Linked DNA regions of Marinomonas mediterranea MMB-1. The protein of the gene in region 2 interacts with the protein of the main gene of each other region in a pairwise test. Links are inferred from orthologs where the notes say so. Each region holds a gene or a part of one and is shown on either strand. Other genes may lie near its edges.

Region 1 (11,431 bases), 2.9 Mb from region 2 along the record:
TTGTAAGAACCCGTTGCATCGTAAAGATAACCGCCTAACCAAACACCACAGAAGGAGCCAAGTTGATGGCTCAAAAAGACAATACCGTACAGCGTACCCATGTACTTAAGGCCAAACATTTGCGCGACTAAACCAGAGGTCGGTGGCACTGTTGCTAACCACAATAGCCCCGTTACAATCGAGAAAACATAAACGTTCATAGCCGTCATAGGTAACAACATGAACGCAGCAATAGAAATAGCTCGTAAAGCATAAATATAGGTCAGCAACATTTTCTTAGAATATTTGCCTGACCACGAGCCAGATAACAAACAACCAAAAATATTAAATAAGCCGATTAATGCTAAGCTTGCAACGGCAATGCTTTCGTCAAAACCTTGGTCAGTCAAAAAAGCGGGCATATGGACTGTGATAAAAGCCAGCTGGAAACCACAGACAAAAAAGCCGATCACTAACCACCAATAATGTGAATGTTTGCTGGCCTCTTTGAGCGCTTCTGATAACGTTTGGGTATCTTGAGTATTCGTACTTTGCTCTGAGTTTGTTACACCTTTGAACGACAAGGCCAAGAGCGTCATGAGAAGTGCTGAGCCAGCCAGTAATATCAGTGCAGTATGCCAACCGTAAGCTTCAATAAACCCTTGTGCCACAGGAATGACCAACAACTGTCCTGCTGAGCCCGCCGCGCTGCCTAATCCTAAAGCAAACGCTCGTTTTTCAGGACGAACCATACGCGCCATTGCAGGTAAAACAACACCAAACCCCGTTGCGGCTATGCCCATGCCCATTAAGAGTCCAGCGCCTAAGTTTAACCCTAAAATCCCATCTGCATTGGCGGTAACAAACAGACCCAAAGCATAGATAAGAGCACCAATAACGACGGCTTTTGCTGTGCCATATTTGTCTGCAAATGCCCCTGCGATGGGTTGGAATAATCCCCAACAAAGGTTTTGTAAGGCAAGAGAGAACGCAAATACTTCTCGACCATAGTGAAATTCATTGGAAATCGGGGCCATAAAAAAGCCCATAGAGGAGCGTAAACCAAAGTTAAGCGCTAATAGTACGCAAGTAAACGCAATGGCAAAGCTGACGAGTTTTACTGGGGTAGACATAACTAATCCTAAGTTTTGGAAGATACAAACAAGTTCACTGATTTAACCTACGTCCTTTTGAGCTTTCTGAGACGCTCAGAAAGCGTATTTGCACTGTCCTTTTTGATCTAATACAGACTATTGATCTACGCGAACAATAGTCTGGTGTTGGCTTCTAGCATGTTACGTGTTGTCGCTCTGCATTTTTGCACGAGGTTGCTGTGCCAAAAAGTCGTTATTTAGACCGTGCGTACTGCCTTGTACATGCCTAGATTTGAATCTGGCAAGGTGTCATTTTTTCAGTGGCCACCATACCGCGATAATGGATACTTTTTTTGCCTAATAACGACATTTTTAGCCGTCATAGGACCGATTAGGGTACTTTAATTCTTACAGGATCGGGCAGTACTCTTACAATTTGTGCTCTGGCCTTATGCCAGAACCCGGATAATACCAGCAATGATAAGCCAAGTGTCACACCAACGGTTGCAAGACTGTCTTCTAACATGCCGTAGGTGTTCATAAAGTCAACGAGCGCATACAAAACATACGCTAAGGCTGACACCATAAATGCACGGCGATCGATAATTAGAGAGATAACAGTAAGCACCAGATACAAAGCAATGATGGCAAGTAATTGCGTGCCACCTGGATTATTGGCTGTTAGGTTGGCAAAGACCGAATGAACGATCAGCGGTGCTGCGCTTAGGTGTAGCCAGAATGCGATGTCGGATTGTTTTTTAACGCGTTTTCTGTCCTGAGCGTCCCACCAAATTGCAAAGGCAAATAAGAGTGCTCCGGAAATAAACGCGAGTTCGTCAATGTATTGAATGTTTTGTAGAGTTGGGAAAACGGACAATGCCAGCGAAACAAAGAACACAAGCGTTGCGATAGCGCCTGCCGCAATGGTGATAGGTACAGCGAAACGACGCCAGTGTAGATAGGCTGCGGCGACGGTTACGATAGCCGAAATGATTAAACTGTTTTCTTCGGCGGCAATAATAGACATAAAGAAAATAGAACAAGCGCTGAAAATTCCGCCAGTGAAACTCAGTAGCAAGACAATCGCAGGCAGTGCCATTTTGCGTTTTAATACGAAAAACTCTGCCAACCCCCACGACGCGACAGCGGCCAAGAGCGGACCTACTGCATCATGGAAAGAGTCGCCTAACCAGACGAGAGAGAACAAAAATAAACCAATCGCAATGACGACGAAGATATCGTTGAAGCTTGTGATCAATCGAACATTTTCTTCGTCCGCAGACGTTGTATGTCGTAGGGACTGCATATAATCACGAAAGCTCGCAACGTCCTCCGATTGAAAAATGCCTCGAGCGGTGGCGTTGTCTAGATCTTCATCCGTGTACATGTTTGTGGTGCCTTTATGATGAGTGTTTACTTTTAAAGCGTGTAAGGCGTACCATGACGGATAACGCATCGCGTTTCAAGGTGCCACATTCTTTCCTTAGACTCTTTCCTTAGAAACAAAGAGATTCGAAGCACTGTTATGACTCCAACAACTCAACCACTATTTTGGCGAGATACCGCGCTTCCGTTTGTAGAACTTCGACACATTATCGATGGGCACAAGGTTCGCTATGTCCCTCATTCACATGAGCAATGGTCGATTGGCGCGATCTTAGGCGGTGAGAGCGCGTACCTCTGCGCCGATCGTATATACGATGTCGCAGCGGGAGATTTGGTTATCATGAACCCGCAGTTGGTGCATGCCTGTAACCCCAAAGTCGGATCACCTTGGTCTTACTATATGCTGCATGTCGATTGTGACTGGTTAGCAAAGCTTCTCCATCGAAACGGCGTGAGATCAACGCCTTCATGGGAACCAAGTCAAACGGACTGGCTGACGTCGCCTGATTTGTTTGAGCGCTATAAGGCAATGGCGGAGATTTTATTCTCTGAGTACGGAGCACAGAGCGATAAAACAGCGGCACTGGAATCTTTCTTATGCCACTTGTTTGAATCGATCGACAAAGCCGCTGCTCAAGAATCAAAGCTTCCAGTGACGCCAAACAAGCTAGCACGAGTCGCGAATTATTTGTTGGAACATTGCCATTTAGAGACGCCTATCGAGGACATTGCAGACCAGTTTGGTTACAGCGCCAGCTATTTGACGCGTCAATTTAAGCAATATTATAAGATGACACCTCACGCATACCGATTAAATCGTCGCATCCAGCTTGGTCAGCTAGCACTAAAAAACGGCGTGCCTATTGCGGAGGTTGCTAACGCATTTGGGTTTAGTGATCAGGCGCACTTTCAACGTGTCTTTAAAGAGCGAGTGGCCGCAACACCGAATCAATATCGCTCTATACATCGTTAAGAGTATTCGTCGCGGCGCTACGTGACATTGATTAAGATCGTCAAACAGCTTAATGCCAGCCCAATCGCAAGGGTTTTGTTTAATCGTCGAACTCTTATTGGCGTGCTCAACCAATTGCCTAATACCGCGCCTGCCATTACCCAAGCACTGAGCGACAACCAACAAATGGGCAGGTAGACCACGATAAACATCAACAGCAATGCGTGATCTTCTCCGTTTGACCCAGTTGCATAGGTTGCGATTCCAGAAAGCGACGCGAGCCATGCCTTTGGGTTAACCCATTGCATTATTGCTCCTGTCCAAAAGGTGGGTGCATTATAGGTGTGTTTATCTGCTATTTCGCCGTTGTCTTTGAAAAGCTGATAGCTTAGATATAAAAGAAACAAAATCCCCGCCCCTTGAAGCGTTGGAATAAACCAAGGTAACGCGGTAATGAGATGATGCAGACCCAAGCCAATCAACCCAAATAAGGCAATAAAGCCAAGTGTCGCCCCAGTCACGAACGTCAAACCAGCGGGCACACCAAAACGCGCCGTACTACTAATACACACCAAATTCACCGGCCCCGGTGACAGCGATGATGCCAACGCAAACATACTCATAGGGATTAGAATCGAGGCACTCATAAACACTCCTTTTTATAATCAATCACGAACAAAAGGAGTGTTGCAGGTCAGTGCAATAGGGTATTGAAGAATACTGACCAACTAAAAGAACGAGGGTTATTTTGACTCAGTTAGATGAGATCTGTTTTAGAATCAGTTATTAGATAATTGAGAGGAGCGATTGAGATTGGCAAGCTCGCCCTCATTAGGCCAAACAATCGATTGAGCGTTAATCAACTGATAGAAGCTCATCACCTTTGGTGGGTGGTTCTGCAAAAACCGTCTTAACAATGTGAGCGTTTTCTCTCCCTTAATAGAAGTGGGAATAATCGCATGCAGTGGGTGCGCGCCGGAGTCACTTTGAATGTAGAAAGCGGTATTCGGCGAAGCCAGCGCTTTGCTAATCAAAGCCTGAAAGAGTTCACTGGGCACTAAAGGGGTATCACACGGGGAAATGAGCAGATGCGAGTACTGAGCATCGGTGTTTTCTAACCTGTGTTCTTTTATAGGTTCCTGCATGCGCTCTAGGCCGGCAAGAATACCTGATAGAGGGCCTTTATCCTGAAACTCGGGGATGTCCTGAACAATGTCTATTTCGCCTGATGTGAGTGCAATGTAGTCGTCAATTTGGCGATTAGCACTGAGCAGTAGCGGCGAGCATAAAGGTGCTAATACCGCGTGAGCATAGCCAACCATCGGCTTGCCTTGAAAGTCGACGAGCCCTTTCTCAACTCCGCCCATACGGCTGCCTTGGCCGCCAGACAGGATCAATCCTGCAACGCTAATTGAAGACGTGTTGTTTATATGACTTGTATCTACGCGACTTGTGTCCGTTTGAAGCATTGTTTGTCTCTTTGTTGCCACAGGACTTCCGCTTTTTTCAAAGCCTGCTCTCTATTGAAATCTGGAAAGAGCATCATGACAACGACCGTGAGGGTTTGCAATACGGCTTGTTGACCGAAAGCGTCTTCGCTTGATCCTGACCAATGTTCAAGTAATCGAATAGGATCTAAATTGTCTTTTTGGCGAACGTGTTGCTGTTCGGCTTTGTTCCATGTTTGCCAATCAGGAACTTGGTTAGTATTGCCTTTTAGAAAACCCACAGTGACATCACGTTCAGGATTCACTTCTGCTTCACCATTGCCGCCTCGAAACACCGCGACCGACGGGTCTTTTAAAATCTCTGCCGCGTCTAAATGAAGTTCATCATACCCTTTGTGAAACACGCCATGAACACTGTGTTTTGCATTGAATGGATTCATCATCCGAACCACTGTGTTGACGGGAGAACGCAGCCCCAGAGTCAGTTTTAAATCCATAAGTTCGGCTAAATTCGTTGAAATGGCGTTTAAAGGAACGTAAGTGAAGTTACCCTGCTCAAGGTTTTTCTCTGCTTCTTGAATTGTATCGGCAGAGCTTAAACCCAACCACTGGATCGTCTCTTGCACATAGATACGGTTCTCTTCATCAAATGAGTGACCGTGCATTGCAACTTTATAGCCGGCTTGTGCAAGGGTTAAAGCAGACAGCAAAAACCAAGGTAATTCATTACGTTTTCCTGCGTAGGCTGGCCAGTCGATATCGACTTGAGATGCGTTTGTGCGGTTTTGCGCTAAAAACTCTCGAACCGCACGAGTGAATCCTACGGTTTCTGCCACCGTTTCTTCTCGAATGCGAATAAGCATCCAAAAGGCTCCAATTTGTTCAGGCAGTGCTTGATTGTTCAGAATCATTTGCATAGCAAGTTGCGCTTCTTCTGACGTCAAGCTTCTGGTGCCTTTTTTGCCACGCCCAAGGATTTTAATAAAGTGTTTAAAATCGTCGATCATGAGGCTAACTCCTCACTGTCTAAGGTCGTTGATGTCGTGCTGGTGGACTCTATGAGTGCTTTTAGCTCAGGGATGCAGGAGCCGCAGTTTGTGCCGCATTTTAGGGAATCACCTAGTGCCTCGGCCGAACGACAACCTTTGTGGATGCTGGCTTCTATTTGTTTGCTTCCGACTTGGAAGCAGGAACATATAATGTCACCTTTGTCTTCGACATCGGCCGGTAAGCCTGCGAGCAGCGCGATTCGTTCCGATGTGTTGAGCGGGTCTTCTCGCTCAAACAGGCTGGTCAACCAGCGGCTGTCTGGCAAATTGGGAAGCGGTGAAAAATAGAATGCGGCGACAAGGCGAGACTCACTTCCTGCTTTTGTGATGAAAGCAAAGCGATGTTCGTTTGTAATCGGGTTCGTATAGGTCAGGCATTCAATGTCGCCTGAACTCGCGCTCTGTTCCGACTTATTATATACCGCTTTGTGTACGAGAGATGAGAGATCCAAAGGCAATTTAATCGCGACTTCGTAGCGTTTCCCTTTGGGAATGGTAACGTCGCTCCAGTAATCAAACGCCGACAGTTCAAGTGGGTTCAAAGCGAGTGCATAACCATAATACGTGCATTCTACAGGCTCTAAATTAACGCAAGCATGTTTGGATTCTGGTTGTCCTGAAAGAGGGTCAAATACTTGAGGAACCAAACTGGAAATGACGTTTGCACTGTTGTATTGGTTCGTCCAGTGAATCGGAACAAAGACGTTTCCTGATTTTTGTTTTTCATTGATTTTAGCGCGCATCAATACCTCGCCAACACGCGAGCTTAATTTCACCAGTGTTTTGTCTTTTACGGCCAAACGTTCTGCGTCACTGGGTGACATTTCCACGTAAGGTTGCTCACTGTGGTTGAGCAGAATAGAGGCTTTACCTGTACGCGTCATGGTATGCCATTGATCGCGCAGGCGTCCTGTATTGAGAACAAGAGGCCATTGTTCGCTTGGACGTTCAACAGGCGCTTTAGGCGTAATGGGAATAAAGCGAGCTTTTCGGTCGGGAGTGAAAAACAAACCGTCTTCAAACATTCGCTTTGTGCCTTGTGGCTGGCTAGGCGTAACTGGCCACTGTATGGGCGAAAGTGCATCGTATTCAGGCTTGCTGAGCGTACTTAACCCACCAATATCAAAGTCTCGTAACGTTGAGCCTGCGTTTTCAAAGGCGGAAAGCGCAGCGTGTTCGATGAAAATTTCGTTAGGGCTAGCGTAGTTAAACGCCTTCATAAAGCCCATACGTTTTGCGACTTCGCACATTGCCCACCAGTCGTGTTTCGCTTCTCCAGGAGCAGGCAGTAAACCTCGTTGACGAGATATGCGTCGTTCCGAGTTGGTGACTGTTCCGTCTTTTTCGCTCCACGTGGTTGCGGGCAGCAATACGTCTGCCATCGCGGCTGTGTCGGTGTTCATTTGGCAATCACTGACAATCACCAACTCGCATTTTTCTAATGCTCTGCGGACTTGGTTGGTGTCTGGTAAACTGACCATCGGGTTCGTCGACATAATCCAGACCACTTTTACCTTGCCTTCTTCGATGGCTTGAAACATATCGACGGCTTTTAGGCCGTTCTGCGTTGCCATTTTGGGCGCGTGCCAAAACTGTTGGACTAAATCTATGGCGCCGGGTGTGGTAAAGTCCATATGTGCCGCTAATTGGTTTGCGAGTCCGCCGACTTCTCGGCCACCCATCGCGTTAGGTTGACCAGTAATTGAAAACGGTCCCATGCCTTCGCGGCCAATACGACCGGTTGCAAGATGGCAATTAATAATGGCATTGGCTTTGTCTACACCGCTGGAAGATTGGTTAACACCTTGAGAATAAAAAGAAACCGAGCGTTCTGTTTGGCACCACCATTTGACTAACTGGCTTAGCTCGTTGACTGAGATGCCCGCTTCTTGCGCGGTGTTTTCGATGCTTGGTGAGGATGCGCGAGCCGCTTGAACAGTGTCTTTGAAGCCGTTGGTGTGATCATTGATAAATTGATAATCCAGTTTACCTCGGCGTTCCGATTCAACCAGCAGAGTGTTAAATATAAGCGCGTCACTGCCGGGCGTTATAGCAAGGTGAAGATCTGCAATATCGCACGTAGCCGTTTCTCTTGGGTCTATTACGACGACTTTCATTTCAGGACGTTTTTGTTTTGCGGCGGATATACGTTGAAACAAAACGGGATGCGTCCAAGCCGCATTGGAACCAATCATAATCAGAAGATCACACTGCTCTAAATCTTCGTAACAACAGGGAACCGTGTCTGTGCCGAAAGCACGCTTGTAGCCGACCACGGCTGACGCCATGCAGAGTCGAGAATTGGTATCGACGTTCGCTGTGCCAATAAACCCTTTGGCGAGCTTATTGGCCACATAATAATCTTCGGTAAGAATTTGGCCCGAGAGGTAGAAAGCAAAAGCGTCGGGCCCGTACTCCTCAACGACTTGCTTTATTTTTGTGCTGATTGTGTCTAGAGCAGTATCCCAAGATGCTTGTTTACCCTTTACAACGGGGTGCAACAAACGTCCATCGAGCCCAAGCGTATCGATTAAGTTACTGCCTTTAACACACAGGCGACCAAAATTAGCAGGATGATGGGCATCACCGCATACTTTATTTTTATTGTTCTCAAGCGGTCTGATATCTTCTTTCCACTCATTGACTGGAAAATCGACACCACAGCCAACCCCGCAATACGGGCAGGTTGTTTTACCTATCACCTGCACTTGTCTACCTCTCGTCCAAAAAAAAGGCCCAGTTTCCCTTAGAGAAACCGCGAAAAACGCACCTTCTCTAAGGGAAACTGGGCCACATTGCCTGACTGATCGTACCCACCACCGAGTACGACAAGCTAATCGTCGTGCTTACTAGAAGCATTTTATATAAAGCAAACTATGAGCCAACTAATAAAATTTTATATAAATCAAAATACTAGCGTATCTAGGCATCGACTATCGATCCAACCTGAAAATAATTTGCTCTGAGTTGGTGCAAAGTGCAGGGTAATAGGGCATGCTTTATTTACTATCGGTATGTAATAGCATATCAAATTGAGACCTTTGCACGACGACTGCGCTCTCCAATACAGTGTTATAAACAGACTCAAAATGCTCATTTATAACGCATAAACTCCGCTTTTCGTCTATTTTTGCTTCGTCTTGGCTTTGCTCGTGACTTCGTGCAAAGGTCTCAAATTACGTCAAAAAAGGATTGCTGATGAAACTTTATTTAAATGAAACGTCTCCCTTCTCACGCGTTGTGACAGCTGTAGCTTTGATGTCGGAAAAGGCTTCTGTTGAGCTTGTTTGGGTGGATCCATGGTCGTCGCCAGATGCATTAAAACAGGTGAATCCTTTTTGTATCATCCCCGCATTGGAACTCGACGAAACCGTTTTGACGGACAGCATGGTCATTTGTCAGTATCTACTCGCAACCTATCGTAACGTCTTCCTCGCACCAATGGACCTTACCAACAAACAAGAAATGGCACTGCTTGGTTCAGCCAAAACTCTAATGGACGTGGCGTTTAAAACGGTGGCATTGAAGCGCTTTACCGAGGGCAAGAACGAACTGACTATGCGTGGTATCGAGGGGCTAAATGAAGCGCTTTTAAGGTCGAAAACAGACATTCGAAATAATCCCGCGTACAAAGAGAAAACACTGGCGACGTTATACTTTCATATTGCCCTAGCGTATATACAACTTCGCCATGAGGCGCTGTTTGAACAACATGCAGCAGGAGAGATTGAAGCTTTTCTTGAAAAATCACCGTTCAGCGACGTATTGGAAACAATTAGCCTTGAGACATTGGCCGAAAAACCGAGCTTTGAGGGTCTTAGAAATAGTATTTAAAGAGAGATAGATAAGGTGTACAGCGCCATTCGCCAATACACCTTATCTATTTGAGCGCTTTGGTTTTAGTTCACCGCTACAAATACGTCGCCGTTTTCAATCTTGGTTTGCCAAGTGGGTAAAATGCAATTTTCATCTTCTAGGCAATGACCGTTTTCAAGGTTGAAATGCTGTTTGTATAACGGGCTCGCGATCACGGGTTGTCCGTTTAAATCGCCTACAATCCCTCTCGAAAGTACATTGGCTTTGCCAAAAGGATCCCAATTAGACAGAGCAAAGATTTTGATGTGTTCTGCTTCATCAATGCGAAACAACGCAATTTGTTGTCCGTTTACAAGCGCAGCAGTTCCGATTTCGTTTTCTAGTTCGTCTTGATGACAAATGTATTTCCAGTTCATTTTTGTACCTCTTAACGGCTACCTTTTCCCTCTCCCTTAGTAAGGGGAGGGTGTACAAGGGGGTGACGTTCTAAACCGCTTTGGCGATTAATTCGTATTTCTCGGACTCGGTCGCAGGGCGAATTTGACCTCGTTCTTCAACAAAGACGACGTTGTTGTCTTCCTCGTCGGCGTTCACAAACTGACGGAATTTTTTCAACGCTTTTTCGTCTTTTAATGTGGTCGTCCATTCGCATTGGAACGTATCGACAATGTGTTGCATTTGCGCTTCGAGTTCCGCACCAAGGTCAAGAGAGTCTTCAATGATCACGTCTTTGAGGTAATCTAACCCACCTTCTAGGTTGTCCATCCAGGTTGCGGTTCGTTGCAGGCGATCCGCTGTTTTGACGTAAAGCATTAGAACTCGGTCTATGTATCGAATCAGCTCTTCGTCGGTGAGGTCGGTTGCAAACAAGTCTGCATGGCGTGGTTTCATACCGCCGTTACCACACACATAAAGATTCCAGCCGTTTTCGGTGGCGATCACACCAATGTCTTTACTTTGAGCTTCGGCACACTCTCGTGTACAGCCAGATACCGCAAATTTAATTTTATGAGGACCACGCAGTCCTTTGTAGCGGTTCTCTATATAGATGGCCATGCCGACAGAATCGTTTACGCCATAACGACACCAAGTGCTACCCACACAAGATTTAACGGTTCGAACGGATTTACCGTAGGCTTGACCAGTTTCGAACCCAGCATCAACTAGTTCTGACCAGATTTTAGGCAGTTGCGGTAAGGTTGCACCAAACAGGTCAATTCGCTGACCGCCTGTGATCTTAGTGTAGAGGTTATAGCGTTTGGCGACGTCGCCGATGGCGATTAAGCCGTCGGGTGTGATTTCTCCGCCGGGAATACGTGGCACGACCGAGTAGGTGCCGTCTTTTTGCATGTTTGCTAGATAACGGTCGTTAGTGTCTTGTAAGGCGACGTGCTCTTTTCCTAAAACGTAATCGTTCCATACACTGGCTAAAATCGAGCCGACCGCTGGTTTACAGATATCGCAGCCTTTTCCTTTGCCGTGCTTATCTAACAGTTCAGCGAAGGTTTTAATGCCTTCGACCTTAATTAGGTTGAACAAATCTTGACGGGTGTAGGCAAAGTGCTCGCAGATATCCGTGCTGACTTCAATGCCAAGGGCGAGCAATTCGTTATCGACCACTTTTTTCAGTAACGCGGCACAACCGCCACACCCAGTTGCTGCTTTGGTGATGCCTTTTACATCGGCAACGCCGGTTGCTCCGCCTGC
Region 2 (11,313 bases):
TTCATGCTAAACCCATTGTGCGCGAGCAAGCCCCTAGTCCGATTAGCTACTTGGGACTCGACGGCATTCTCTATCTGTTAGGAATGACTTCGAAACAAATTCGCGACATTAATTAGAGTGGAAGACCTTGGGCTCTGTGCTAGTCTTCTAGCGTGACTAAGCTTCCATACTGTGCCTAACTAGGTGTTTACGATCTCTGATTCGCTCCTATTGAATAATTATAAAATAATAAGAGGAAACCTCTTTGACAGAAGTTAAGTTAAGCGATGTAGATTTGAATCTTTTGTATATTTATCTCGTTCTAATTGAAGAGAAAAATGTGACGAAAGCCGCTTCACGTTTAAAAGTATCGCAGCCCGCAGTAAGTCGTTCTCTTTCTCGCTTGAGAGAGGTGTTCGATGATCCGTTATTTGTACGTAATTCTCACGGTCTTTCTACGACTGCTCGCACGGATCAGCTTGCGCCACAGTTAAAAGAGATGATGGAGGCGCTAGAGACCTTAATTCAACCGTCTGAGTTTATTCCAGAGCAATCTACGCGTCGGTTTGTACTTTCGACTACGGATTTTGGCTCATTGACGGTATTGCCAAAACTTTTGGAGGCTTTTCGCGCCCAAGCCCCTCATGCCGTATTGGAAGTTAAAAGCTGGGATGAGAGCACGGTAAGTGATATGGGTAATGCCGAGATTGACTTGGCGGTTGCCGTTTTGTCTAAGGAACCACCGGCTGGTGTGAAAGGAATGCGGCTAAAAAGCGATACAATGGTGTGCTTAGCTCGAAAGGGAAACCCGCATATCACTAATGGCATTTTGACTTTAGAAGGTTATTTAGCAGCGCCGCATGTGCAAGTTGTGCTTGGTCGTCGTCATCAATACGCGGTTGATCGTGCACTGACTAAGTTGGGGCACAAACGTGAAGTAGCAGTTACATTACCAAACTTTGTACCTGCTGCTGCAGTCGTTCGCAATAGTGATTTATTGTTAACCGTGCCTAAGCTTTTCGCACAAGACTTCGCTGAGATTTCACCAAATTTAGAAGTGTATGATTTGCCATTTGAAGCTAAATCGTTTGATTACTCTATGATTTGGCACGACCGTTATCAACATGACGAAGCTCATAAATGGTTTAGAAAAATTATTTACGAAGTGTTCGAAGAGTATAAGCACCTATACGATGACTAAGCGATCCTGATCTGTTTTTTGACCTAACCGCTATTCGTTATCGGTGTTATTAGTCAGAGCAGTGATATTATATAAAGAGCCCCTTCTTATATTGCCAGAAGGGGCTCTTTTGTTATGTTCGAGTCTTTGAAATATCTGAGGTCCCACTAAGCTTCTAGGCGTGCTGTCCATTCTTTCGTGAGGACTTCAACCAGCGCATAACGTTTGATTTTGAGCGCATCGTCTAGCCCCGTAAAGTTTTGCTCAAGGTAATCGTTTAGAATCTGATCTCGGATTTTTATAAGGGATGCAATCTGTTGACCTTGTTCATAGGTCACATCTTTATGTTTGATTAGTTCATCTAATACCTGATCTCTCGTTTCTACATCGACATTGTAGTGGTTTTTAAGAACGTATTTAGCAAGGTCTAACATGGATGCGACGAGAAGCTGAAATGAATGTTCGACAGCCATTCGTTCATCATTGGAAAGACTTTCCGTCTTATTCTTTTTTCTATGAGCATCCAATCGCTTTATCATCATATGTTGATGATCATAAAGCGCATTCTCCCATTCTATATCTCGCATACATCCACCTATATCTTAGAGATAAGTCAAAATGAAAATATCGACTACCAACACGAGTAAGCGCTCCTACTCTCTTAATTCAGTGTAGTTTAAAAGGTTGAAAAAGGGTAAAAGTCGTAACTATCTTCTTGATTTATCTCAAAGCCTGCTGGAATGTGAAGGTAACCATCTGATTCGCATGCAGGTAGTAAGGCACCTGAACTCTGTTGTGGGTGGGGCTTGGCCTGTCCGTTCTGTATTGATACTCTGAGGAATTCATCTCTAGAAATGGTTTTGTTTCTACTGAAACTTGCCTTCACTGGTATGGGTTTTGGGCGCTGGATCGCTTGACCAGATGCTCTTTTCAACGCCGCGTTGGCGAGCCAATGATAGGTCACCAGTGTTGAGCTTGGGTTTCCTGGTAAGCCGATGAGTGGTGTATTAAATACCTTTGCGATGACAATGGGTTTCCCCGGTTTCATCGCGACTTTCCATAGATTGATTGTGCCATTGCGCTCTATAGCGTCCTTAACATAGTCTTCTTCTCCCACCGATACGCCGCCTGAAGAGAGAATGATATCAACCTTATTTGCCAAGTTTTGTAGCGCACTTTCGGTTGCTGCTTTATCATCTAAGCAATGAGTAACATCAATAACCTGATATCCAGACTGAGTCAAAAGCCCTTGTAACATTGGGCCATTTGAATTGTATATTTGCCCATCTTGTAGAGGTGTTCCTGGAGCGATAAGTTCATCGCCTGTTGTGAGTATACCGACTTGAAGGGGCTTGAAAATAGTGACCCTGTTTATGCCGATGCTCGCTAATAAGCCAATATCCATTGCGTTAAGGTGCTGGCCAGAATGTAAGATTGATTGCCCGCTCGCTACATCCTGACCCTTTGGGCGAATATTTTCATTTGCGCTTGGTAGCCTCAAAAGAGAGATCGTATCATCGCTATTAACTCGAACCTCTTCCTGCATGATGACGGCATTCGCCCCAAGAGGGATTTCAGCCCCAGTAAAGATGCGAGCCACGGTACCTGTTACGAGTGGGCTCGGAGCATGCCCTGCTGGAATGCGTTGAGAGACTTGAAATGGTGTTTGTTTTGTATCTGCGTGCTCTGAGGCTTGATCGATATTGAGTGCGTACCCGTCCATAGCACTGTTTGCAGCTGGAGGAACGTTAATGGGAGAGACTATGTCTTCGGCTAGCACTTTTCCAAGCGCTGAAGCAAGCGGGACGGTTTCCTTTTCGACCAGCGTTGGCAGGCAGGTTTGAAAAAAAGTGAGCGCTTCTTCAAAAGGCATCATTTTGGGGGGCATGTGGTTCATTCCAACTTTATTTTGTTTAACTGCTACGTACGCCGTTAACGAGTTTTATTGATTCTGTGCTGAAAATACTACATACGTGGACTGAGTAGCATTTCTACAAAGTTACAAGGCCTGTGCGATGCGTCGAGCTGCTCCTTGATAACGTTATTCCACGCCGTTTTGCAGGCACCGGTAGAGCCTGGTAAACAAAAGACAAGCGTTTTATTTGCGAGTCCAGCGAGCGCACGCGATTGAATCGTCGATGTACCTATTTCATGGTATGAAATGTGTCTAAATAATTCTCCGAATCCGTCAATTTCTTTATCGAGTAAGGGTATTATTGCTTCAGGGGTGCTGTCTCTTGAATAAAACCCCGTCCCGCCGGTCATTAGAATGACATGCGCCTCTTCGTTTGCGATCCATTGAGAAACAATCGCGCGCATTTGATAGACGTCGTCTTTTACAATTGCTCTGTCTTTTAGTGTGTGCCCAGAGTCAGAAAGAAGGGATACTAAGGCGTCTCCAGAAGTGTCATTTTCAGGTGTTCGAGTATCTGAAACGGTTAGTACGCAAATGTTAAGGGGGCGAAATGGTGAAGATGATTTAGACATGAAATATTCCTATTTAGCCTCCAGTTGCGCTCATGAAACGCAAGATTTGAGGCTTTTCATTTAAGTCAAAATAATGACGTTCTGGTTTAAGCGAGAGTGCGCTATGAATGCTCGCTTTTAACGTTTCTATATTCGCATTTTTGTCCCGCAAAGTAGGCTTTAGGTCCATGGAATGTTCGTTGCCGAGGCAAAGCAATAGTTTACCTTCTGCGGTGAGTCTAACGCGATTGCATGTGCTACAGAAGTTATGGCTGTGTGGCGAAATTAACCCAATTTTATTATCGAAGCTATCTACATCGTAATAGCGACTAGGCCCACCCGTTTTGAGGTTGCTTTTTTCTAAGGTGTAACGTGAACTCAGTTGAGTGTATATATCGTCACTCGATATATAGGCAGCGGCGCGGTCATGATGACTGATGACACCCAATGGCATTTCTTCTATAAAACTGATATCCATCGCGCGATGAAGCGCAAAATCAGCAAGATCCAGTATTTCGCTATCATTATGATTTTTTAGAATCACGCTGTTTAACTTTAAGCGCTTAAATGGAAGTTGAGTGGCTTTATCTATACCTCGAACAACCTGATCAAACTTGTCTCTGCGGGTCAATGCTTCAAATTTTGTCCGGCTAAGGGTATCTAGGCTTATGTTTATTCGAGAGACGCCTACGTTAAAAAGGGAGCCAGCCATACGTTCAAGTTGAGAGCCGTTGGTGGTTAACGTGAGTTCTTCTAAGCCGTCAGTATTGGCGATCTTTTCTAAAGCCCAGAGAATATTTTTACGTACGAGTGGTTCTCCGCCAGTGATGCGGATTTTTTTTGATCCCATTTTTACAAACGTTTGTGCGACAGTAACAATTTCTTCGAGCGTTAATATGTGGCTTCTCGGTAAGAAGGTCACATCTTCGTCCATACAATATGTGCATCGAAAATCGCATTTATCTGTAACGGATATCCGTAGATAGTCAATGGACCTTCCAAATGGATCAATAAGTGTATGGTTAGACAAGGTGACGCCTCTCTGAGTTAACCCACCAATCAAACCAGAAAAAAGCCATTTTGGCAAAAATGTTTAAAGTTGCTGGGGCAAATGCCTCGATTATTTTAAGGTATGCCCTTTCAGCTAAACTTGGTGTTAACATCTTATAGAAAAGTGTAGAAGAGAATTGAGTAGAGGTCGTCATGAACCCCGTATTAAGTGGTCTAATTGATCTGTTGTCTTTGGAAAAAAGGTCCGACGATCAGTTTGTTGGTATGAGCCAAGACTTGGGTTTTCCTAAAGTGTTTGGTGGGCAGGTTATTGGGCAAGCGCTCAGCGCAGCGTCACAGACAGTTGAAGGGAGAGTGCCTCATTCCTTACATTGTTATTTTATTCGTCCGGGCGATGCTGCTCAACCGATAGAATATGAAGTCGAACGCGTGCGTGACGGTCGCAGTTTTAGTGTACGTCGTATTATTGCCTCTCAGTTAGGTAAAACGATATTAGTAATGACCGCGTCATTTCATATTGAAGAAAACGGCTTGGAGCATCAAGATGCAATGCCTCAGGTTCCGGGGCCTGAAAACTTTAAGTCAGAGTTAAGTTTGTATCGCTTACATGCAGAAGAGATTCCTTCGAAAATAAGAGGGCTCCTGACCGCAGACAGACCCATTGAGTATCGAATAGTAGAGAACCAAAACCCCTTTAGGCCTAGAGCAGGCATAGGGAAACGGCATATTTGGATGAGAAGTATCGATGCACTTCCTGATGATCCATTTATTCATCAATCTATGCTTGCTTACACGACGGACTATGGCTTTTTGGAAACGGCTTTACAGCCCCACGGAATTTCTATTGGTAACCCTCAGCTGAATATTGCCAGTTTAGATCATTCTATCTGGTTCCATCGTCCTTTTAGGTTAGATGATTGGTTACTTTATGTGGCGGACAGTCCATCGGCGAGCGCTTCACGTGGTTTTGTTAGAGGTCAAATATATAACAGAGACGGGGTTTTAATAGCTTCGACAGCGCAAGAGGGCCTTCTACGAAAAAGTGAGTTGTACGATTTGACGTGAAGATAAAGGACGTTAAAGTTTGCTTGATATCAAAAAAGTGAAAACTTTACTTAAGAATTGTACACAAATTCATCAATTTTGTTTAGAATACCGAATCTTTTCGTTGAAGGGCCCTGAAATTCGACTTCATTTTAGTTGAAATAATAAGGATGATTAATCAGGGGTGTCTAAATTTATTGTCTTACGATATATACGGATGTGACGGGTAAACAGTGAATACGAACCGAACGCTTGCAAGTTTTATTTTACACAAAGCATTAGCATGTTACTTTCTGTCGGCTGTTTTTGTGTTTGGCATTATGTTGGTGTTTTTCTTCGAAAACCAAAAAAACATTCAGGCCGAGCAAGCTAAAATCTACGGAAAGTTTGTTGCAGAAAAATTACAGGATGTTTCGACGGCGAGTTTAGGTGATTTGGTCGCACATATGGGGACTCTTGATGCTATCGCGTTAAACGATGAGTTTAATGTGGGCATTGCAACGAAATCGACGGACACACTTTGGTTTAAAACGGAGGTTTCTTCCGCCGATACGCCTCGACGCCAATGGTCTACGAGTGTTAGTAATGTTCAACTTGGCATTATTTCTGTCACCACTTCCGCCCCTCTTCAGCCAATCTATGATGCACTTCTCTATAAAGCCCAATCGTATCTCGTTTTATTGGTTGTCCAATTATTGTTCTTATGGGCATTGTTTAAATTTTTAGTGGTGCGCTTTATTCGACGAGCGATACAGCTGTTGAGTCGAGATCTGGAAATTCTGAATTTGAAGAACCCAACACCTTTAGCCGGAGACCCCATTCTGTCTGGCTTTTCGGAATATCGCCGTATACTCGTGGATATTAATCGAGTCATTACGTCGTTAGTTGTCTCTCGAAACCAAGTTGAAAGAATGAACGAACAACTTGAAGAGAAAGTGCGAGAAAAGACACTTTCATTGGAAGAAAAGAACAATACATTGGTTCAGCTAAACCAGCATTTATCGACACTTGCGAATACGGACTCCCTCACTCAGGTTTATAACCGAACGCGATTTGATCTTCTCTTCCGTGAAAATGTTGCCGTATCACAACGAAGGAAAACCAACCTTTCTTTATTGCTTATTGATCTTGATGACTTTAAAAACGTGAACGATCAATATGGCCATCAGGTTGGGGATCAAGTGTTGAAACACGTTGCCCAATCTCTTTCAGAGACCTTAGGGGATCACGGTATTTTAGCTCGTTGGGGCGGTGAAGAGTTTGCTGTTTTACTGCCTTACTATGATGAACAGCGTGCCAGAGGTATGGGTGAAATTCTACGCCAATCGATTGACACAGCGTATTTTGAAGACCAGCAAATTCATATCACATTGAGTGTCGGTGTAGCGAGGTTGGGTGACGATGAAACAGGCAATCAGCTCCTAAATAGAGCGGATATGGCACTGTATGAAGCGAAAGAAAGTGGCCGAAATCGGGTCATAGTCGCTAAAAGCGTCGAACAAAAACAGCTTACCTTTGAAGCGTTGTCTAATCCAAAATAAGAGTGTTGTTGCTGTTATTACTTTCCACCTGTCACCTAGGCCATTTACTATTTTTTAAGCGCTTTTTCTGTCTTTTTTTTATTTCTTCTGTATTTTGTGAAAATTAAATCTTTTGTTGGTGTTGTCGCGTATATTTCTCCGTTCGACAAAAAGCGTGTCGTGCGCTGGAAATTTAAACGGTTAACATTTGTCCCACGGATAACATCTAAATGAATCCAATCAATCCTGCTAAGCTGTTAAATAGCAAATGGACGGCTGTCCACCCTCAAAATAAAGAAAAGCACTTTCTAGTATCTGACATTGATCGCGATGAGGAAGGGGTTGTTATTTCCTGCACGTTAGAGGCGGTAATGACTAAAAGTGAATATTTACTAGATTGGACTGAGCTTAAAAATAATGCCGTTTGGATGCAAGGTTGGAAGTAGGATATATCGCTACTCTGAATCTAACGGTGTTGTTTCCTCTGCTGCATATCAAGAGCCCATTCAATGTGTTCCTGTAGCAGTTCACTAGATGCTGGTTTTTGGCTTTCTAAAGCTTTGATAGCGACTTCGTTGTAAGGAGCGTTACCAAGTGCTATCGCTATGTTTCGTCGCCAGCTTTCGTAACCTGTACGTCTAATTGGCGACCCTGCAGTCTTGTCTAAAAACTCGTCCTCAGTCCATAAAAAGAGCTCAATTAAGTCCGCTTGATCTAGTTTGTGACGCGGCTGAAAGTCATTTTCTTGTGTATGCTTCGAAAACTTTGTCCAGGGGCAGACCAGCTGACAATCATCGCACCCAAATATTCGGTTTCCCATTTTGCTTCTGAGGTCGACTGGAATGGAGCCCTTGTATTCAATGGTTAAATACGAAATGCATTTGCTAGCATCAAGCACCCAAGGTTCGACAAAGGCGTCGGTTGGGCATTTCTGAATGCAGGCATCGCAACTTCCACAATGGCGTGTTTGGGTTGGCGCATCAACAGGTAGCGGCAAATTTGTAAAAAGCTCTCCTAACAAAAACCAGCTACCTGCTTTAGGCGATAACAGGAGAGTATTTTTTCCGATCCAGCCCATTCCAGCTTGTTCGGCAATTTGTCTTTCGAGAACTGGAGCGCTGTCTACAAAGGCTCTATAACCATGGTCTCCGATGACGTCCTCAATTCTCTTTGCCAGAGTGGTTAAGCGTTTGCGGATGACTTTGTGATAGTCTCGTCCTAATGCGTAGCGGGCAATATACGCTTTTTCCGGTGTTTGTAGGCGTTTGACGGTTTCAACAGATTCGGGAAGATAGTGCATTCTTAACGAAATGACGCGTTGTGTACCTTCGTGAAGCTCCTCTGGTTTAAACCTTAAATCACCATGGTCAGCAAGATACTCCATTGTTCCGTGATAGCCACTGTCTATCCATTGCTGATATTGCGCTTTATATTGCTCAAGACTTGGTTTCACTATCTTCGCGTCAGCAAAACCCAGCTCTAATGCCCAGTCTTTTATCTTTTGAGCGAAGTTATTTAGCTCATCCGCGGAGTGTAAATTCGAAGGTAACACAATAAGGTCTTAATCGTAGAGGAAGAGGGGAGGCTGTGGTCTCCGCTCTTCAGGTAGGTTATAGAAATATATTAAAGTCGCTGTTTATGTAGAGCCATGTGAGCTTTGAAAAATGTTGTCTGTAATACACATTTTCTACAACCTACAAAAAGTCGCATCAGTATAGCAGAGAGTCACCTTTTACAACGTCCATTAATAAATTGATAAACATTTTGTCTGCTTCTGAGTGCTCCTCAGGTATTTTTAACGTTGTTTGTGCCGAGACTTCTTCGGCAATTTTTTGGTATGCGTCAGTATCATTGATATGCTCTTTTGCAATACGAACTATCTCAGCTGCCAGTTCTGGCTCCATTAACATTTTTCTAAAACAACGTAGAAATTCATCAATAATACGTTGCTGATTGAGTTCAGACGCCATAGTTATTACTCCTAAATCAATAATGGTCTAATAACACCACGAAGCCAGTCACAGAGCAAGTGGCGTAAAATTATAAATTGAGAACGGTTGACTCTATTTAACACTACAGAGATAATAGGCGACTATTATATCAGCAATACCCCGCTGATTGTTCTTCATAGTGGCCAACAGCCCCTTCTCATATGGTATTTTAGGCCATACACACAAGCGATGTTAGTTTTAATGCATGACTATCTCGCTATCCTCGCGCAAACACGCGGGCAGTGTAAAAACTGCGATTTATTGCGTACAAGTGTTTCCTGCTCTCAGGTATCTCTTTGGTTTAGCAAAATTCGTTTTATCAACGTTTATCTACTCATCATATACGGGTACAATACGGCGCGTATTTGGTAGTACAACAATAAACACTATAGAGGGTAACAAGGTGGAGTTATTATCCGGTGGTGAGATGATCGCCCGCTTCCTTAAAGATGAGGGAGTTGAAAATATTTATGGCTATCCAGGTGGTGCCGCACTTCATATTTACGATGCGCTGCACCGTCAATCTGATGTGAAGCATGTCCTAGTGCGTCATGAACAAGCGGCCACGCACATGGCAGACGGTTATGCGCGTGCAACCGGTAAGCCAGGTGTCGTACTCGTCACGTCCGGACCTGGTGCAACCAATACAGTCACGGGCATTGCAACTGCTTACATGGATTCTATTCCGATGGTTGTTATTTGTGGTCAGGTAATGAGTTACTTGATCGGCGAAGATGCATTTCAAGAAACGGATATGGTTGGTGTGTCACGTCCAATTGTTAAGCACAGCTTTAGTGTAAAGCACCCATCCGAAATCCCAGAGATTCTGAAAAAAGCATTTTACATTGCGAGTTCTGGTCGTCCTGGCCCTGTGGTTGTCGATATACCCAAAGATATGACAATGCCGAACGAAAAGTTCGAATACCATTATCCTGACTCTGTCTCTTTGCGGTCATACACTCCACCAACAAAAGGCCACAGTGGACAAATAAAAAAAGCAGTAGAGCTGTTGTTGTCTGCAAAGCGTCCAGTAATTTACGCGGGTGGCGGCGTCATTATGGGAGGAGGGTCAGATCAACTCATTTCTTTGGCGAAACACCTAGGGTACCCTGTAACAAATACCCTAATGGGATTGGGGTGCTACCCTGCGACTGACAAACAGTTTGTGGGTATGCTGGGAATGCACGGTAGCTATGAAGCAAATATGGTGATGCATCATTCTGATTTGATTCTTGCGGTTGGCGCGCGTTTTGATGATCGTGTAACGAATGATCCTGACAAATTTTGCCCAGGCGCGAAAATTGTCCATATTGATATTGATCCAGCGTCTATTTCTAAAACAATTCGCGCTGATGTGCCAATTGTGGGTCCAGTACGACAAGTCCTTGAAGAAATGCGTGAGTTGATCGATGCAGCTCCAGCTCGCTCCAACGACGAGTCTATGGCGACTTGGTGGAAACAAATCGAAGAGTGGCGTCTTGTTCATGGTGGACGTTATGATACCGCTGGTGACAAAATTAAACCTCAAGCTGCGGTTGAAGCGTGTTGGAGAGCGACAAAAGGTGATGCTTTCGTTGCGTCTGATGTCGGTCAGCATCAAATGTTTGCCGCTCAGTATTATAAGTTTGATAAGCCTAATCGCTGGGTGAACTCTGGTGGTCTTGGCACCATGGGGTTTGGTTTGCCTGCTGCGATGGGTGTGAAGATGAACTTCCCCGATGAAACAGTTGTTTGTGTGACGGGTGAAGGCAGTATCCAAATGAATATTCAGGAGCTGTCGACGTGTTTGCAGTATGGATTACCTGTAAAAATTCTATGCCTGAATAATGGTTACTTAGGCATGGTTCGCCAGTGGCAAGATATGAACTATGAAGGTCGTCATTCGAATTCGTACATGGATTCTTTGCCAGACTTCAAAACGTTAATGGATGCATATCGTCACAAATACGTTGAAATACGTACTAAAGATGAGTTGGACTCTAAGATGGAAGAGGCATTTGCCATGGAGGATCAACTTGTTTTCATTAACTGTTTTGTGGATCCAGAAGAGCACGTTTACCCAATGCAGGTACCTCGTGGCTCTATGCGTGATATGTTCTTGAGTAAAACGGAGCGAACCTAA

The links.
Region 1: the proteins of MARME_RS06005 (region 2) and mobA interact in binary tests that used the Escherichia coli proteins (3 or more experiments, as listed by UniProt). The link is inferred for Marinomonas mediterranea MMB-1 from one-to-one orthologs.

The regions. Positions count from the first base shown.
Region 1 is NC_015276.1:4,258,069-4,269,499, reverse strand. The notes cover bases 3,036-6,035. They hold mobA (molybdenum cofactor guanylyltransferase), read right to left. Parts: upstream 4,881-6,035; coding sequence 4,191-4,880; downstream 3,036-4,190. Other genes in these bases: MARME_RS19410 (nitrate reductase), read right to left, coding at 5,863-6,035; MARME_RS19415 (glycosyl transferase family protein), read right to left, coding at 4,853-5,866; MARME_RS19425 (LysE family translocator), read right to left, coding at 3,450-4,058; MARME_RS19430 (AraC family transcriptional regulator), read left to right, coding at 3,036-3,432. Outside these bases: MARME_RS19440 (MFS transporter), read right to left, coding at 1-1,112; MARME_RS19435 (hypothetical protein), read right to left, coding at 1,465-2,460; more of MARME_RS19430, read left to right, coding at 2,599-3,035; more of MARME_RS19410, read right to left, coding at 6,036-8,616; MARME_RS19405 (glutathione S-transferase N-terminal domain-containing protein), read left to right, coding at 9,107-9,742; nitrite reductase small subunit NirD, read right to left, coding at 9,808-10,140; nitrite reductase large subunit NirB, read right to left, coding at 10,211-11,431. UniProt on the Escherichia coli protein: Transfers a GMP moiety from GTP to Mo-molybdopterin (Mo-MPT) cofactor (Moco or molybdenum cofactor) to form Mo-molybdopterin guanine dinucleotide (Mo-MGD) cofactor.
Region 2 is NC_015276.1:1,328,395-1,339,707, forward strand. Bases 942-3,823 are described here. They hold MARME_RS06005 (molybdopterin molybdotransferase MoeA), read right to left. Parts: upstream 3,048-3,823; coding sequence 1,836-3,047; downstream 942-1,835. Other genes in these bases: MARME_RS05995 (LysR family transcriptional regulator), read left to right, coding at 942-1,180; MARME_RS06000 (HepT-like ribonuclease domain-containing protein), read right to left, coding at 1,327-1,746; moaB (molybdenum cofactor biosynthesis protein B), read right to left, coding at 3,125-3,646; moaA (GTP 3',8-cyclase MoaA), read right to left, coding at 3,660-3,823. In the rest of the region: phosphoserine phosphatase SerB, read left to right, coding at 1-116; more of MARME_RS05995, read left to right, coding at 245-941; more of moaA, read right to left, coding at 3,824-4,655; MARME_RS06020 (acyl-CoA thioesterase), read left to right, coding at 4,829-5,701; MARME_RS21385 (GGDEF domain-containing protein), read left to right, coding at 5,914-7,221; MARME_RS06030 (TIGR02450 family Trp-rich protein), read left to right, coding at 7,431-7,646; tRNA epoxyqueuosine(34) reductase QueG, read right to left, coding at 7,667-8,752; MARME_RS06040 (hypothetical protein), read right to left, coding at 8,910-9,170; MARME_RS06045 (acetolactate synthase 3 large subunit), read left to right, coding at 9,595-11,313. UniProt on the Escherichia coli protein: Catalyzes the insertion of molybdate into adenylated molybdopterin with the concomitant release of AMP.